Hahella sp. HNIBRBA332: one gene and its partner. The protein of the gene in region 2 interacts with the protein of the main gene of each other region in a pairwise test. Links are inferred from orthologs where the notes say so. Each region holds a gene or a part of one and is shown on either strand. Other genes may lie near its edges.

Region 1 (6,147 bases), 5.5 Mb from region 2 along the record:
ACCGCCGGCGATGGCTGCGCCGCCAAGCACCACGGCGGCGATAGCGTCCAGTTCAAAGCCGATGCCCGCATTGGGCTGCCCGCTCATCAGACGGGAAGTCAGCACGATGCCCGCCAGCGCCGCAGTGAAGCCGCTGATGGTGTAGACCGCCAGTTTGTAGCGCTGCACTCTCACCCCGCTCAGGCGCGCGGCTTCTTCATTGCCGCCTATCGCATATACGTAGCGGCCAAAAGGCATATGGTTGAGAAGAACGTATGCGACCAAGTAAACCGCCGCCATCACCAGTATCGGCGCCTGGATGCCGAAGACCTCGCCGCGCCCCAGCACCGAGAAAGAATCAGGTAGACCGGAAATCGGATATCCGCCGGTATAGATCAACGCCAATCCGCGGGCGATCCCCATGGTGGCCAGCGTCACAATAATCGGCGGCATTTTGGCGTAGGCGACGAAAGCGCCGTTACCAGCGCCGAACAACGCGCCCACCAACAAGCCGCCCACAATGGAAACTTCCGGAGGAAAGCCCGCCAGAATCAAGCCGGCGGTAATAGTTCCGGAGAGCGCCATCACCGGTCCCACAGACAAGTCAATGCCGCCGGTCAGAATGGCGCAGGTCATGCCCACGGCGATAATCGCATTGATGGACACCTGTCGCGCCACATTGCTCAGGTTGGCGGTAGTCAGAAAGTTCTCGTTCGCCAACGCCATCGCAATGAATATCACGATAAAGCCAAGCAACGGATAAAACGCGGGGGACTTCCTCCACTTTTTCAGCCAGCCTTGCATCAGATTCACCTCTACATTCGCCGTGGCGCTACCAGTCAGTTTATTCATCTTTTACGCCTCCGGTTGCATAGCGCATAATTTCATTGGAATTCACCGCATCCCCTTCCAGAATCTTGACGATGCTTCCCTGCCGAAAAACCGCGACGCGATCGCTCACGCCCACCACTTCCGGCAATTCGGAAGAAATCATGATGATTGACACTCCCTGAGCGGTCAGTTGCTTCATCAGGCGATAGATTTCCGCTTTCGCGCCGACATCGATGCCCCGCGTCGGTTCATCGAAAATAAGCACCTTGCAGTCGTTGTTCAGCCAGCGCGCGATCACCACTTTCTGCTGATTGCCGCCGCTCAGATTGCCCACCGGCGTTTCGCAGTCCGGCGCCTTCACCCGCACTTTCGCGGACAGTGACTCCGCCACTTCGCTCTCCCGTTTGCGGTCGATCAAAGAGCCAGTCCCGGCGACTTTGGCGAGATTATTCAAAGTGATGTTTTCGCGGATGGAGAACGGCAATATCAGCCCTTCTTTTTTACGGCTTTCCGGCAACAGGCCAATGCCTCGACGCAGGGCTTCCGCCGGCGTTTTCATCGCGGCGGGCTCGCCATCCACGCTAACGTCTTTGCGACAGGCAGGCAGCGCGCCGATCATGGCCAACGCCGTCTCCGTACGTCCGGAGCCCACCAGTCCGGCGAAGCCCAGAATTTCGCCTTTGCGGACTTGAAAGCGGTTCACCGGCGCGCCTTTATGCAATTGGATCGCGCGGGCGTCGATGACGATGTCGCCGTCATCCTGCAACGGCGTTTTCTCTGGAAAGCTATTGCTGATTTTGCGTCCCACCATCATTTCCAGCAGCTCATCCACCGCCACTTCACTGACATCGCGATCACCGATCTTTTCGCCATCGCGCAACACGGTGATGCGGTCGCAAATCTCGTAAATCTCCTCCATGTGATGGGAAATAAACACCATCCCCACCCCTTGCGCCTTCAACTCCCGCATCACCCGAAACAGATGCTCCGCCTCATTGGGCGTCAGGGTGGCGGTGGGCTCGTCCAGCACCAGAATGCGAGCGTCCAGGGACAACGCTTTGGCGATCTCCACAAACTGTTGTTCCGCCACGCTCAGATGATCCACCGGCTCGTCCAGATCAATGTTCACATCCAGGCGCTGACAGATTTTCTCCGCCTGAGCGCGCATCGCCTTTTTGCGCAACATGCCCAAGGGACTGCGCAATTCGCGACCAAGAAAAATATTTTCAACGGCATTGAGATAAGGAATCAGACTGAATTCCTGAAAGATAACGCCCACGCCGGCGTTAGTGGCGTCGTGGTAATGACGAAAATCCACGGGCGCGCCGTCGATCAGGATTCGCCCGGCGTCCTGTTTGTAGACGCCGCACAGGATTTTCATCAGCGTGGACTTGCCCGCTCCGTTTTCGCCCAATAAGGCGTGGATTTCCCCCGCCTGCAGCTCAAAGCTGATATCGTTGAGCGCGCGTACGCCGGGAAATCCTTTGCTGATATGTTCAAGGGAAAGAAGACTGTTCATGACTCTTACACCCAGTATTACGACCCAACTTCCAACCGCATCTTCCAACGCGTCTGCATGGCGTTACGCCATGATTGCGTCCAGGAGACCGATTTGATCTGCGTTACTTCTGAAACCTCGTATGGCGACGCAAAATACGCTCGCGCCGTACGCCTACGCAAAGAAGATACGAGGAAGCCCCCGCTCCGTTCACCCTGAGCCTGTCGAAAGGCCCTGCCCGCCTTTGAGTCGGCGGGAGGCCTGAGCGACGGATTCTCAGATTCGGAAAACGGATCAACGCCTACCAGCTGAAATCAGCGGCGGAGGCTTTATCGATCAGTTTCACATCCACTGGCATGGTGGCGGGTATTTCCGAGCCCCAGTGCTTGACCAGTGCGATAGCCAGGCCCAGACGAATCTGGTCGCGAGGAAACTGCGCCGAGGTGGCGATAAATTTGGAGTCAGGTTTCAGCATGGCTTTGATGGCTTCCGGGTGACCGTCCACGCTGACCAGCTTGACGTCCATACCGCTGGCTTCAATCGCAGTCAGTGCGCCCAAAGCGCCAGTGTCGTTAACGCTGAATACGCCATCCAGACCGGGATTGGCCTGCAGCATGTTCTCCGTCACATTCATGGCGACGTCGCGCTCCTGCTTGCCGTTTTGCTTGCCGACCACTTTGATGTCGGGGAATTCCAGCATGGCGTCGCTGAATCCGCGCACGCGCTCAAGGATAGGAACGACGGGAATGCCGTCAAGGATAGCCACTTCGCCCTTGCCGCCCAATTGTTCGCCAAGGTATTTACCGGCCATGTAACCGGCGGTGTAGTTCTTGGAGCCGACGAAAGAATCGATGGGACCTTCCGCCTCAGCATCAATAGCAACGGTAATGACGCCCGCTTTCTTGGCGGACACTACGGCGGATTGCACGCCAACGGAGTCAGTGGGGTTGAGCAATAGAATGTCCACGCCTTTCTGCAGCATGTCTTCTACGTCATTGATTTGTTTGGAAACGTCGTGATGGGCGTCGGTGATGTAGACTTCTGCGCCAATATCCTTGGCCGCCTCTTCCAACGCATTCTTCATGGTGACGAAGTAAGCGTTGTTCAGTTCCTGAAAGGACATGCCGATTTTCAATTGTTCAGCTCCGGCTGGCGATGCCAGGCCCAAACTGCATGCGATACCGGCGACAAGGGTCTTAAGGGTTTTACTTATTTTCAACATGACTCAACCTTTATTTATTTTTAGTGGTTCGAAGCGTCTTCTACGCCAAAATGTTAACGTTAACATTTTCACATCGAACAAACCCGTAGATGGGAGCCGGAGCCAGCCTCCGTCTACGGGAACGCTAACGTTGACATCTATATAGAATAAATATCAACTTTTGCAACAATCCCTCGCATTGAGAGAATGTTAACGTTAACATTAAGCTATCATAGCGAATTTTCCATTGCAACAAGCAAGTCGCGACACGCACTCCGGGATCGCCGCATCCCTTACCGACACAGCGTTTGAGAGGCATCATGCCCAAAAAGAGTAAAGTAACGATTACCGATATCGCCCGCCGGGTGAACATGACCACCATCACCGTATCCCGGGCGTTGAACAAGCCGGAACTGGTGAAGAAAGAAACCCTCGACCGGATTCTGGAAGTGGCGCGGGAGCTGAATTATGTTCCCAACGCCTTCGCCCGCAACCTGAAAGGCAGCAAAAGCCGGCTGATCGGCATCATCACCGCCAGCCTGGACAACCCATTTTACAGCGAGATGATCAAGGCGATTTCCCGCGCCGCCAAGAAGCGCAACTATTCCATCATGCTGTTCGACACAGACGGATCGCCGGAGCTGGAAAACAAAGCCATGGAGACCATGCTCAGCTATCAGGTGGACGGCATCATCCTGTCCGTCGTGTCCGACTATGACGAGTACCATCCGCAATACCTGGAGCAATTGATTCACGCCAATATCCCCGTGGTGCAGGTGGACCGCCGACTGCCAGCGGCGCCCTTCCCTGGCGTGTATCTGGACAATCTTGCGAGCGGCTACAAAGGCGGCCGTTATGTGCTGGAACAGGGTCATCGCCATATCCTGGCGCTGGCGGGTCCAGAGCAGTCCAACATCTCCAAACTGCGTCTCGAAGGCCTGAAAAAAGCCCTGGCTGAATGTAAAGAACCTACCCGGCTGGAAGTGCTTTACGGCGACTACACCATGCAGCCGGCGTTTGAAAACGCCACCGCCTACTTTAAACAGCATAAACAGGCTCCCGATGCGGTGTTCGGCCTCAACATCCTGATTACTCTGGGCGCGCTTAAAGCGCTGCGGAAACTGGGCGCCAAAAATCACAACCCTGCGGTGTTCAGTATCGATGAGGCGCCCTACGCGGATATCTTTGACTTCAATATTCCGTGCGTGCATCACGACACCTATCAGATGGGCCATTCCGCCATCAATATGCTGCTGGATCGAATTGAGAATCCCGGGTTCGAGGGAAGCGATATTATTATCGAAGGTGATTTGCGGGCGGCGGTATGAAACAAACTGGCTCGATAGCAGAAGACATGGAAGCCTGATCGAAGCTAAAAAAAGGGGACGTTACCGTCCCCAAAAGGGCTATCAACACCTAATGGTCAGTCGACGCGATAGGCGTAATAGGTCGCTCTAATGAACCTTAAATGCGCTCAGTTTACTCAGTGCATTTGATCGCCGCGTGATCGCCGCCATGGGTTCCCTGGAAGCCGATGCTGGTGGAGGCGCCAGGCTGCAAGGTCGCGTTCCAGCTCATGTTGGTCGCCTTCAACACAGAGCCGTTGACGCTGTATTGCGCGCTCCAGCCGTTGGTGTATTGATCCGTCGCGCCCAGCGGGATGTTCACTGTCCAACCATCAATCACCTCACTGGTGTTATTGGTCAGTGTGATGTGCGCGACAAATCCGCTATTCCACACGTCCTCGCGTACAGTACAGGTCAGACCATCGCCGGAAGGGGCTTTTTTGGTCTTCACGCTGACGCTATTGGAGGTGGCGATGACGGCGCCGTCTTCATCCAACAGTTTCGCTAACAGGCTGTGCGCGCCTTCGCTGCTCGGCAAGGTCACCTGTGCGGCGTCGCTATTGCCGCCGATGGTCGCCGCCAATTCGCCATTTAACATCATCTGCGCCTGCAGGCCGGCTTCCTTGTTCACTTTGACCGTGACAGTCGCGCCGACCTCAAACTCCGAACCGTCTGCCGGAGAAGTCAGGCTGATAGTAGCTTCCGCCACATCGATACTGACTTTCGCCGGCGCGGAGACTTCCCCGCTGTTGTCGGTCACGGTGTACTCGAAAGCGTCTTGACCGCTGAAGCCCGCCTCGGGCTGATAGGTTAAATTAGCGCCGGAGCCGGACAGGGTTCCATGCTGCGGCGGCTTGCTGACGGTGTAACCGACGACAGTCCCGTCGCTATCCGTTCCTTTCAGGGTGATGGAAACCGCCTTGTTGATGCGGGTAGAGACAGACAGCGGTTGCGCCGTCGGCGCGCAACCATCGTCACAGGGATTGTCCGCTTCGAACAGTGATGCGTAATTGGCGTAGGCAGTCGCCGCTTCCGCTTGCGCCCAGAACCGGTGATAGGTGAACACAGGGTCTTCACCAGAGTTCAGGGCGTCTTCCACCTGCTTGAACATAGGGTCGTTCAAATAGAATGAACGCATGCTCAGGAAGGTGGACTCACTGTTGATGGCGTCGCCGTTAGCCATGGAGCCGTTGAACTCGCCGGGCACGTAGACTTTATCAAAGAAGCGCGCGTAATCGCCGCGTTTTTCCTGCGCCGCCAGCCCCTTGGGCGTCTGGAAGTGGGTCCACATG
Region 2 (8,452 bases):
TTTGCATAGACGCCAACCCTAATAAACCTATTGCTGTAATCAATAGAGTTACTAGGATTTCCATCATAGAGAAGCCTCTTTGACTATTTCTTTTCCCAATCATATTGTTACGCACAGTTAAGCTTTGCATTCATTATTACTCCTGACGGTAATATAGTGATACGGCGTCCCTCTTCTCCGGTTCTGTCGTCACAAATGTCGATGGTGACATTTGCACTTTTATCAACTTCACCAGTGCCGGAAAATACAAAGCTCGTAGCGCTTCCTGACACTGTCACCGTATTTTCTCCAGCTATACCGTCCCACAGCCTGAGCTCTTCTCCTGCATCCCAGTTGTCGTCGCTACTAATATATACGACAAGCCCCCCACTCCATGACGCACCATCTCGCCTACCAAGCCGGACGTTATTACCTCTTTTCACAGCTTCCACTCTTGCAAAGTTAAGCGCAGATACAATCTCATTAGTATTTGAGGTTAAACGGTGATTTCTTATCATTTCCTGAAAAGAAGGCACCCCAAACGCCAAAACTATTCCGGTGATGATCACCACCAGCATCAGCTCAATTAATGTAAAACCTTTCTGCTTCATAGAATTTCACCCTTCTTCAGCACCTTAAAAATAATTTAGATGAATAGCATAGTCATGCGCCGCACGATAAACGGAGCATTTGCGGGATAAACGGTCTCAATGAGATGGGAAGTGTGAACTGGAGCACAGGTCAGCACTGCGCTCCAGTGTTTGATTATGATTGGTTAACGGCGGGAATTCTGAGCTCTTTAGGCATCGAAAATACGATATTTTCCTCGCGTCCAGCTATCTCAGCCGGAGCTTCGCCGCCAAGTTCTCTTAGTCTTTGAACAACCTGCTGCACCAGCACCTCTGGGGCGGAGGCGCCTGCAGTGACGCCAATAGTGGCGGCTCCGGCGAACCAGTCTGGCTGGATCTCATGGGCGCCATCAATGAGGTACGCAGGAGTTTGCATACGTTCAGCCAACTCCCGTAAACGGTTGGAGTTTGAGCTGTTTACTGAACCGACCACCAGCACCACATCGCATGTGGCGGCCAATTCTTTGACTGCATCCTGGCGATTTTGCGTCGCGTAGCAGATATCATCTTTACGCGGACCTTTGATTTCAGGGAATTTTTGACGCAGGGCGTCGATGACTCGAGCCGTGTCATCAACAGACAGGGTTGTTTGGGTGACATAGGCGAGATTGCCGGGATCATTAACAATGAGCTTGCCAGCATCCTCTTCATCCTCTACCAAGTAGATAGCGCCGCCATTAGCGCTGTCGTACTGCCCCATGGTGCCTTCTACTTCAGGGTGCCCGGCATGACCAATCAGGATACATTCCCGGCCATCTCTGGAGTAACGCATCACTTCCATATGGACTTTGGTAACCAAGGGACAAGTCGCGTCGAAAACCTTCAACCCTCTGGCGTCGGCCTCCTGCCGCACTTCCTGAGAGACGCCATGAGCGCTAAAAATAACCAAAGCGCCGTCAGGAACTTCGTCAAGCTCATCCACAAAGACCGCGCCTCTTGTTCTGAGCCCTTCCACCACAAAGCGATTATGCACCACTTCATGACGCACATATATCGGAGCGCCAAAGACGTCTAAAGCCCGGTTCACGATCTCAATAGCGCGGTCTACCCCTGCACAGAAACCCCGAGGATTCGCCAACTTAATTTTCATGACCGCCCTCCTGTTTGTCAGTTTGCGCTTCTTTTACCGCTAAAATTTCTACCTCGAAGTCCAGCGTATGGCCTGCAAGCGGGTGATTGAAGTCCACTGTCACCATACCGCTTTCGATCTGCTTAATCACGCCAGGCAATTCCGCTTTAGCGGCGTCAGCAAATGACATCACCATTCCCACTTCCAAGCTTTCCTTGTCAGGAAAGCTATCCAATGGAAATTCCTGAACATTATTGGGATTCGGCATACCAAACCCCTTCTCAGGCAGAACGGAAAAACTCTTACGCTCTCCTGCTCGCATCCCTCTTAACAGCTCTTCAAAGCCTGCGGGCAGCGCGCCGTCGCCGTACTCAAATTCACCCGGTTTGCCAGAAAAAGTTGAGTCAACAACTTCCCCACTCTCTAAACGCAGCTCAAAATGCAGAGTGATAAGCGTACCGGCGCCGACAAACATTTCAGTCATTGCATCATCTCATTAATTACTTATCTTCCGTCGCACCGGAAGGATTACGGAATACATCAATCGCAATCATGAAAGCGCCAATAGTAATCGCGGTATCGGCAAAGTTAAACGCGGGGAAGTTGTATCCACCATAAAAAAAGTGCAGGAAGTCAACGACATACCCCAATACAGCCCGATCATACAGGTTGCCTAGAGCCCCCCCGAGCACCAAACTGAGAGCGCAGGCCATCCAACGCTCTTCACGGCTTAACCGCACCAGCCAGAGTGCTAAAACAACACTCACTACGGCCGCCAGGATGATAAAGAACCAGCGTTGCCAGCCTGACGCATCCGCCAGAAAGCTGAACGCCGCGCCGGTATTATGCAGCAGCGTAAAGCTGAAGAAAGGCGCGACAGGCACAGACTCGCCCAGAACCATATTGGCGCTCACATACCACTTGGTTCCCAGATCAAGAACGATAACCGCCAGGGTCAGCCAAAACCAACGCAGCATTCCCGGATTCACTTTCTGCATCTCGCCTCCGCCTTGACTGGCTTCACTTATCCGCGCATCCATTAGGCATATTTCCTTTCTTCTCCTGAGCCATCGATATTTTCGATACAACGCCCACACAGATCTTCATGAGACGAGTGAGCGCCAACATCTTCGCGATGATGCCAGCAGCGGCCGCACTTCTTATATTCAGAGCTCCTGATACCCACACGCAGACCTTCCGTTTCCGTAGCGACTGAATTGGCTTCAGACGCCTCTTCCACGCCGAAAACAGATGCGCCTGATGTAATGAATACAAAGCGCAACTCTTCACCCAAAGCGCTCAGGTCACGCTGCATTTCCGGAGTGGCAAACAAGGACACTTCCGTTGTCAGTGAACCTTTCACTTTGCCTGCATTACGCGCTTCTTCAAGCGCCTTGTTGACGGAGGTTCTGACCCGCAACAGGCGGCTCCAATACTCGCGCCCCATCTCAGAGCCTTCAACCAGAGGCTGCAAACCTTCATAGAAAGTTTCGAGGAAGATGCTTTCTGAGCGCTGTCCTGGAATGTACGACCAAATTTCTTCTGCGGTGAAGCTCAGGATCGGCGCAATCCAACGCACTAGCGCTTCAATGACATGATATTGCGCAGTTTGCGCTGATCGACAGCCAAGGCTGTCCAGCTTCATGGTGTATTGACGATCCTTGATGACATCAAGATAGAAGCTACCCAGTTCTACGGAACAGAAGTTATGCACCTTCTGATATACCTGAACAAAATTATACTGCTCGTATGCTTTTTTCAGTTCTTCCTGCAGCAACCAGGCGCGATCAACAATCCAGCGATCTAACGCCAACAGATCATCCATCGCCACCATGTCGTTGGCAGGATCAAAATCATTGATATTCGCAAGCAGGAAGCGAGAAGTATTACGAATTCGGCGATAAGAGTCCGCCGTACGCTCCAGGATATTTTTCGACAACACCATCTCAGCGCTATAATCCGTCGCCGCGACCCACAGCCGTAGAATATCCGCGCCAAGCTTGTTCATGACTTCCTGAGGCTCGATGCCGTTACCCAAGGACTTAGACATCTTGTGGCCTTTTTCATCCACGGTGAAGCCATGGGTGAGGACCTGCCGATACGGAGCCTTGCCTTTGATCGCTACAGCTGTTTTCAAAGAAGATTGGAACCAGCCTCGATGCTGGTCAGATCCTTCCAGATACAGATCCGCAGGGAACTGCCCCAGCTCTTCCCGCTGCTCCAGAACCGCACTATGCGTGACGCCGGAATCAAACCACACATCCAAAGTGTCCGTCACTTTCTCATAATTCTGCGCATCAGCGCCCAACAGATCTTCCGCATTGATATCCCACCATGCGTCAATACCTGTTTTCTCAACTTGTTTGGCGACTTCTTCCACCAAGCGCGCGGTTTCCGGGTGTAGCTCCTGAGTTTCTTTATGCACAAAGAAAGCGATGGGGACACCCCATGTACGTTGACGAGAAATACACCAGTCCGGACTCTGCTCAATCATCGCCTCAATGCGGTTTTGTCCCCAGGATGGAACCCAACGCACCTGCTTGATTTCCGCCAATGCCTGATCACGCAACCCTTGTTTATCCATGCTTATAAACCACTGCGGCGTGGCGCGGTAAATCAGCGGCGTCTTGGTTCTCCAGCAATGGGCATAGCTATGGGTGATTTTGCCATGGCTTAACAGGCGCCCGCGTTCTTTCAATACTTCAATTACATGGTCATCGACTTTGTAGACATGCTCCCCTGCGAATAACTCAACGTTATCCCGGTACACGCCGCGGTCATCCAGCGGATTAACAGTTTCGATACCGTATTTGTTGCAGACAGCAAAGTCTTCCATACCGTGGTCAGGAGCGGTATGGACAACGCCGGTGCCTGCATCCAGAGTGACATGATCCCCTAACAACGCAGGAATGCTGCGGTTATAGAAAGGGTGATGGAATATCTTGCCTTCAAGGTCCTGCCCAGTACAACGCCCCACGACCTGATAATCTTCAACGCCGCAGCGAGACATCACTGACTCAAGCATTTTTTCCGCTACGATCCAACGTTGCGGACGCCCATCAACGCTGCACTGCGTCAGCGCGTATTCAATCTCCGCTCCCAATGACACAGCCAGAGAAGCAGGCAAAGTCCACGGGGTAGTCGTCCAGATAACGATGGAAACATCCCCTTCGCCAGATGCGTCAGCGAACGCACTCAGTACGTCTTGCTCATTTTCGGCAGGATAGCTGACATCAATGGAGTTAGAAGTCTTATCTTTGTATTCAACCTCTGCTTCCGCTAAGGCGGAGCCGCCAACAACACTCCAGTAGACCGGCTTATATCCTTTCTGAAGGTGTCCACTCGTCGCAATCTTGCCCAGCGCCCGGATGATGTCCGCTTCAGTTTTGAAATCAAGCGTCAGATACGGTTTGAACCAGTCGCCGAAGACTCCCAAGCGAATAAAATCTTCCCGCTGCTTGGCCACCTGCTCCAGAGCATACTCACGACATTTCTGCCTGAATTCTTTATAGCCGACCTTGTCGCCAGCGCGACCGATCATAGTTTCGACTTTGTGCTCAATGGGCAAACCATGGCAATCCCAGCCAGGAACATAAGGCGCATCGTAACCCGCCACAGTCTTTGACTTGACGATGATGTCCTTCAGTATTTTGTTAACCGCATGCCCCAAGTGAATATTGCCGTTGGCGTAAGGAGGGCCATCGTGCAGTATGAACTTTTCACGCCCCTTAAACTCCGTTCTAATCTTCTCGTAGAGCTCAATATCTCCCCAGCGCTTCAGCATATCCGGCTCACGTTGAGGGAGATTGCCACGCATGGGGAAATCGGTCTGAGGAAGATTAAGGGTGTGCTTATAGTCGCTCATAATTTACCTAAAATATGCCAAAGTCAGGATTTTGCGCCTGCCATCCACTTACATTTTACTGTTTTCACTTAAAAGTCATCTTACGGCGGTCAGTTCAATTGCTGCGACCGCCCTACAGCAGAGCCTCACCATACTTAAAGAACGTACGATTACGGCCCACCACACATCATGCAGATTTTTCTTCAACCTGCGCTACTGATGTCGTGCAGTGGCATAGATTGCAGTCGCCTCTTAGCGCCTTCAATATCTCTTCGTATTTGCTCTTGTAACTGCTCCAATCCGCTGAACTTACGTTCATCTCGCAGTTTTTCCAGAAATTGCACATTTATTCGCTGACCGTATATGTCGTCGGCATGCTCAAAAAGATGCACTTCTAAAGCTGGCGTCACTCCCGAACCATCAATGGTAGGACGAACCCCAATATTAGCCACACCAAAACGCACGTGACCTGCGGCCAGTGTCGTCTTAACCAGATAGACACCGGACAGCACAGGCCTTTTACGGCCTAACGATACATTGGCCGTTGGCGCATTGAGCTGTCGTCCCAGCTTACGTCCGTGCACCACGCATCCGGTAATACTGTACGGCCTTCCAAGCAGGTCTTCCGCTTGCGCAAATTCGCCTTGCGCCAGTGTGGCGCGAATTCGCGTACTGCTAACACGCTCCCCCTCTACCTCTACAGTGGGCGTATTTTCAACACTAAAGCCAGATGCCACGCCAGACTTCTCCAGCAGGCGGAAGTCTCCAGAGCGATCGCAGCCAAAGCGAAAGTCATCTCCAACGACAAGGTGCTTAACATGAAGCCCCGTTACCAGAACATCATCAATGAACTGTTGAGCAGTCAGGCCTCGCAGTCGGCGATTAAACTGAAGACACAACAGATAATCCACATTTAGGGCGGCGATGGCATCCAATTTCTCACGGAACCGCATCAAGCGCGGGGGGGCGTCCAACTTCTCAAAAAATTCCCGCGGTTGTGGCTCAAACACCATGACGACGGCGGGAACGCCCATGCTTTCAGCCCTGGACTGTAGTTGACTGATTATGACTTGGTGACCAATATGCACGCCATCAAAGTTTCCAATAGTCGCCACGCAGCCAGAGGCGAATGGTTTTAAGTTGTGCAGTCCCCGAATCAGTTTCATGCGTCTACAGCGGCCATGCAAAAGCGCGATTATAAAGCATGTGGCGCCGGCTGCCCAATCTATGAGGTCTCATTTGAAGCAAGGCCTTTATCCGCGCATAAAAAACTGGCGGGGCCGAACGCCAAACACATAAAGAGACGCGAAATAACTCAACCCGCCTGCGCAGCATATTCCCAACAACCAAAACGCACGCGTCGCAGTATTCGCCGAAAACCAGAAACCCTCAGCAGGCAATAATGCCACGAGAACCAGCGCCATCACGACATTGGCGCCCACAAGACGCAACAAGAACACTCTCCAACCAGATTGGTGCTGGAGTACGCCGGCTTTCACCAGTCCGCGCCATAGCAGACCAGCATTTAACGCTGCCGATAAAGACGTCGCCAGAGCCAAACCCGCGTGCGCCATGGGGTAAATCAATGCGAGATTGAACACCATATTAGCGATCATCGCCGCAATCCCTATCTTTACAGGCGTTCTAGTGTCCTGCCGTGAGAAGTAGCCTGGCGCCAGAACTTTCACCAACATAAAAAAAGTTAAGCCGAGAGAATACGCCTGCAAGCTTTGCGCAGACATTCTCACATCGAAGTCAGTCAGCGCCCCATGCTGGAACAACGTAGCAATCATAGGCTGCGCAAGCGTCATTAGAGCCACCGCAGCAGGCAGGCCAATCAAAAGCACCGCTCGTATCGCCCAATCAAGGGTGGCGGAGAAGTCTTTGGCGTTATCTGCCGCATGTTTTCGCGACAGACTGGGCAAGATCACAGTCGCAATCGCGATTCCAAAAACACCTAAAGGCAGCTCCGATAAGCGATCAGAGTAATACAGCCAGGAAACACTCCCCGTCACCAGAAAAGAGGCCAGGATGGTGTCCAGGAGAAGGTTTATCTGGCTTACTGACACGCCAAACATGGCTGGCGTCATCAATCGCAAAATTCTGCGGACTCCCTCATGCTTTCTATCCACCTTGGGCTTGGGAAGCAACTGCAAGCGAGAGAGAAAAGGAAGTTGGAACAGCAATTGAGCCATACCAGCAATTAATACGCCCCAAGCTAAAGCCATCACTGGCTCGTCCATATATGGCGTGATCAAAAATGCCGCGCCAATCAATGATAGATTCAGCAGCACGGGAGTAAATGCCGGAACAGCAAAATAGTCGTAGCTATTTAATATTGCTCCCGCAAACGCCGTCATTGAAATAAGCAGCAGATAAGGAAATGTCAGACGCAGCATTTCCACTGTAAGCGCAAACTTATCATTATTATCCAGGAAGCCCGGAGCGAATAATGCCGCCAAGAGTGGAGCCGCCACTACAGCCAGAACAGTAATGATCAATAAAACCACCCCCAGCGTACCGGAGACATTATCCACAAGCGTTTTCACCGCAACCGGCGACTGCTTCGTACGATATTCCGACAACACCGGAACAAAAGCTTGCGAAAAGGCGCCTTCTGCAAACAAGCGGCGCATAAAGTTTGGAATTTTAAACGCCACAAAAAAAGCATCAGCCCCAGCGCCCGCGCCAAAAAAGTTGGCGATTACAATGTCCCGAGCCAAGCCTAACACCCTGGAAAGCATGGTCATCACTCCGACCAAGCCACTGGACCTCAATAATGACGGAGTAGGCTTTTCTTTATGCGTATCTGCTGCGCTCACAAATCATTCATACCTAGGAAAATTGAGAATAGCGTTGAGAGGCGGACGAAAGCCCCTTTATTGACAGGCGGCACATCCTATCATGTGAGAGTTAGCGGAAAAATAGATC

The links. Proteins that work in one complex are often made in the same cells at the same time.
Region 1: the proteins of ileS (region 2) and O5O45_RS06260 interact in binary tests that used the Escherichia coli proteins (3 or more experiments, as listed by UniProt). The link is inferred for Hahella sp. HNIBRBA332 from one-to-one orthologs.

Annotation. Positions count from the first base shown.
Region 1 is NZ_CP132203.1:1,328,253-1,334,399, reverse strand. Bases 1,571-4,397 are described here. They hold O5O45_RS06260 (ABC transporter substrate-binding protein), read right to left. Parts: upstream 3,531-4,397; coding sequence 2,610-3,530; downstream 1,571-2,609. Other genes in these bases: O5O45_RS06255 (LacI family DNA-binding transcriptional regulator), read left to right, coding at 3,830-4,397; O5O45_RS06265 (sugar ABC transporter ATP-binding protein), read right to left, coding at 1,571-2,329. Outside these bases: O5O45_RS06270 (ABC transporter permease), read right to left, coding at 1-831; more of O5O45_RS06265, read right to left, coding at 824-1,570; more of O5O45_RS06255, read left to right, coding at 4,398-4,837; O5O45_RS06250 (glycoside hydrolase family 48 protein), read right to left, coding at 4,989-6,147. UniProt on the Escherichia coli protein: Part of the ABC transporter complex RbsABC involved in ribose import. Binds ribose. Also serves as the primary chemoreceptor for chemotaxis.
Region 2 is NZ_CP132203.1:6,846,605-6,855,056, reverse strand. The notes cover bases 2,517-5,941. They hold ileS (isoleucine--tRNA ligase), read right to left. Parts: upstream 5,543-5,941; coding sequence 2,717-5,542; downstream 2,517-2,716. Other genes in these bases: ribF (bifunctional riboflavin kinase/FAD synthetase), read right to left, coding at 5,725-5,941; lspA (signal peptidase II), read right to left, coding at 2,517-2,717. Also shown: type IV pilus modification protein PilV, read right to left, coding at 1-130; O5O45_RS30490 (GspH/FimT family pseudopilin), read right to left, coding at 108-590; ispH (4-hydroxy-3-methylbut-2-enyl diphosphate reductase), read right to left, coding at 745-1,698; fkpB (FKBP-type peptidyl-prolyl cis-trans isomerase), read right to left, coding at 1,688-2,161; more of lspA, read right to left, coding at 2,178-2,516; more of ribF, read right to left, coding at 5,942-6,687; murein biosynthesis integral membrane protein MurJ, read right to left, coding at 6,775-8,343. UniProt on the Escherichia coli protein: Catalyzes the attachment of isoleucine to tRNA(Ile). As IleRS can inadvertently accommodate and process structurally similar amino acids such as valine, to avoid such errors it has two additional distinct tRNA(Ile)-dependent editing activities.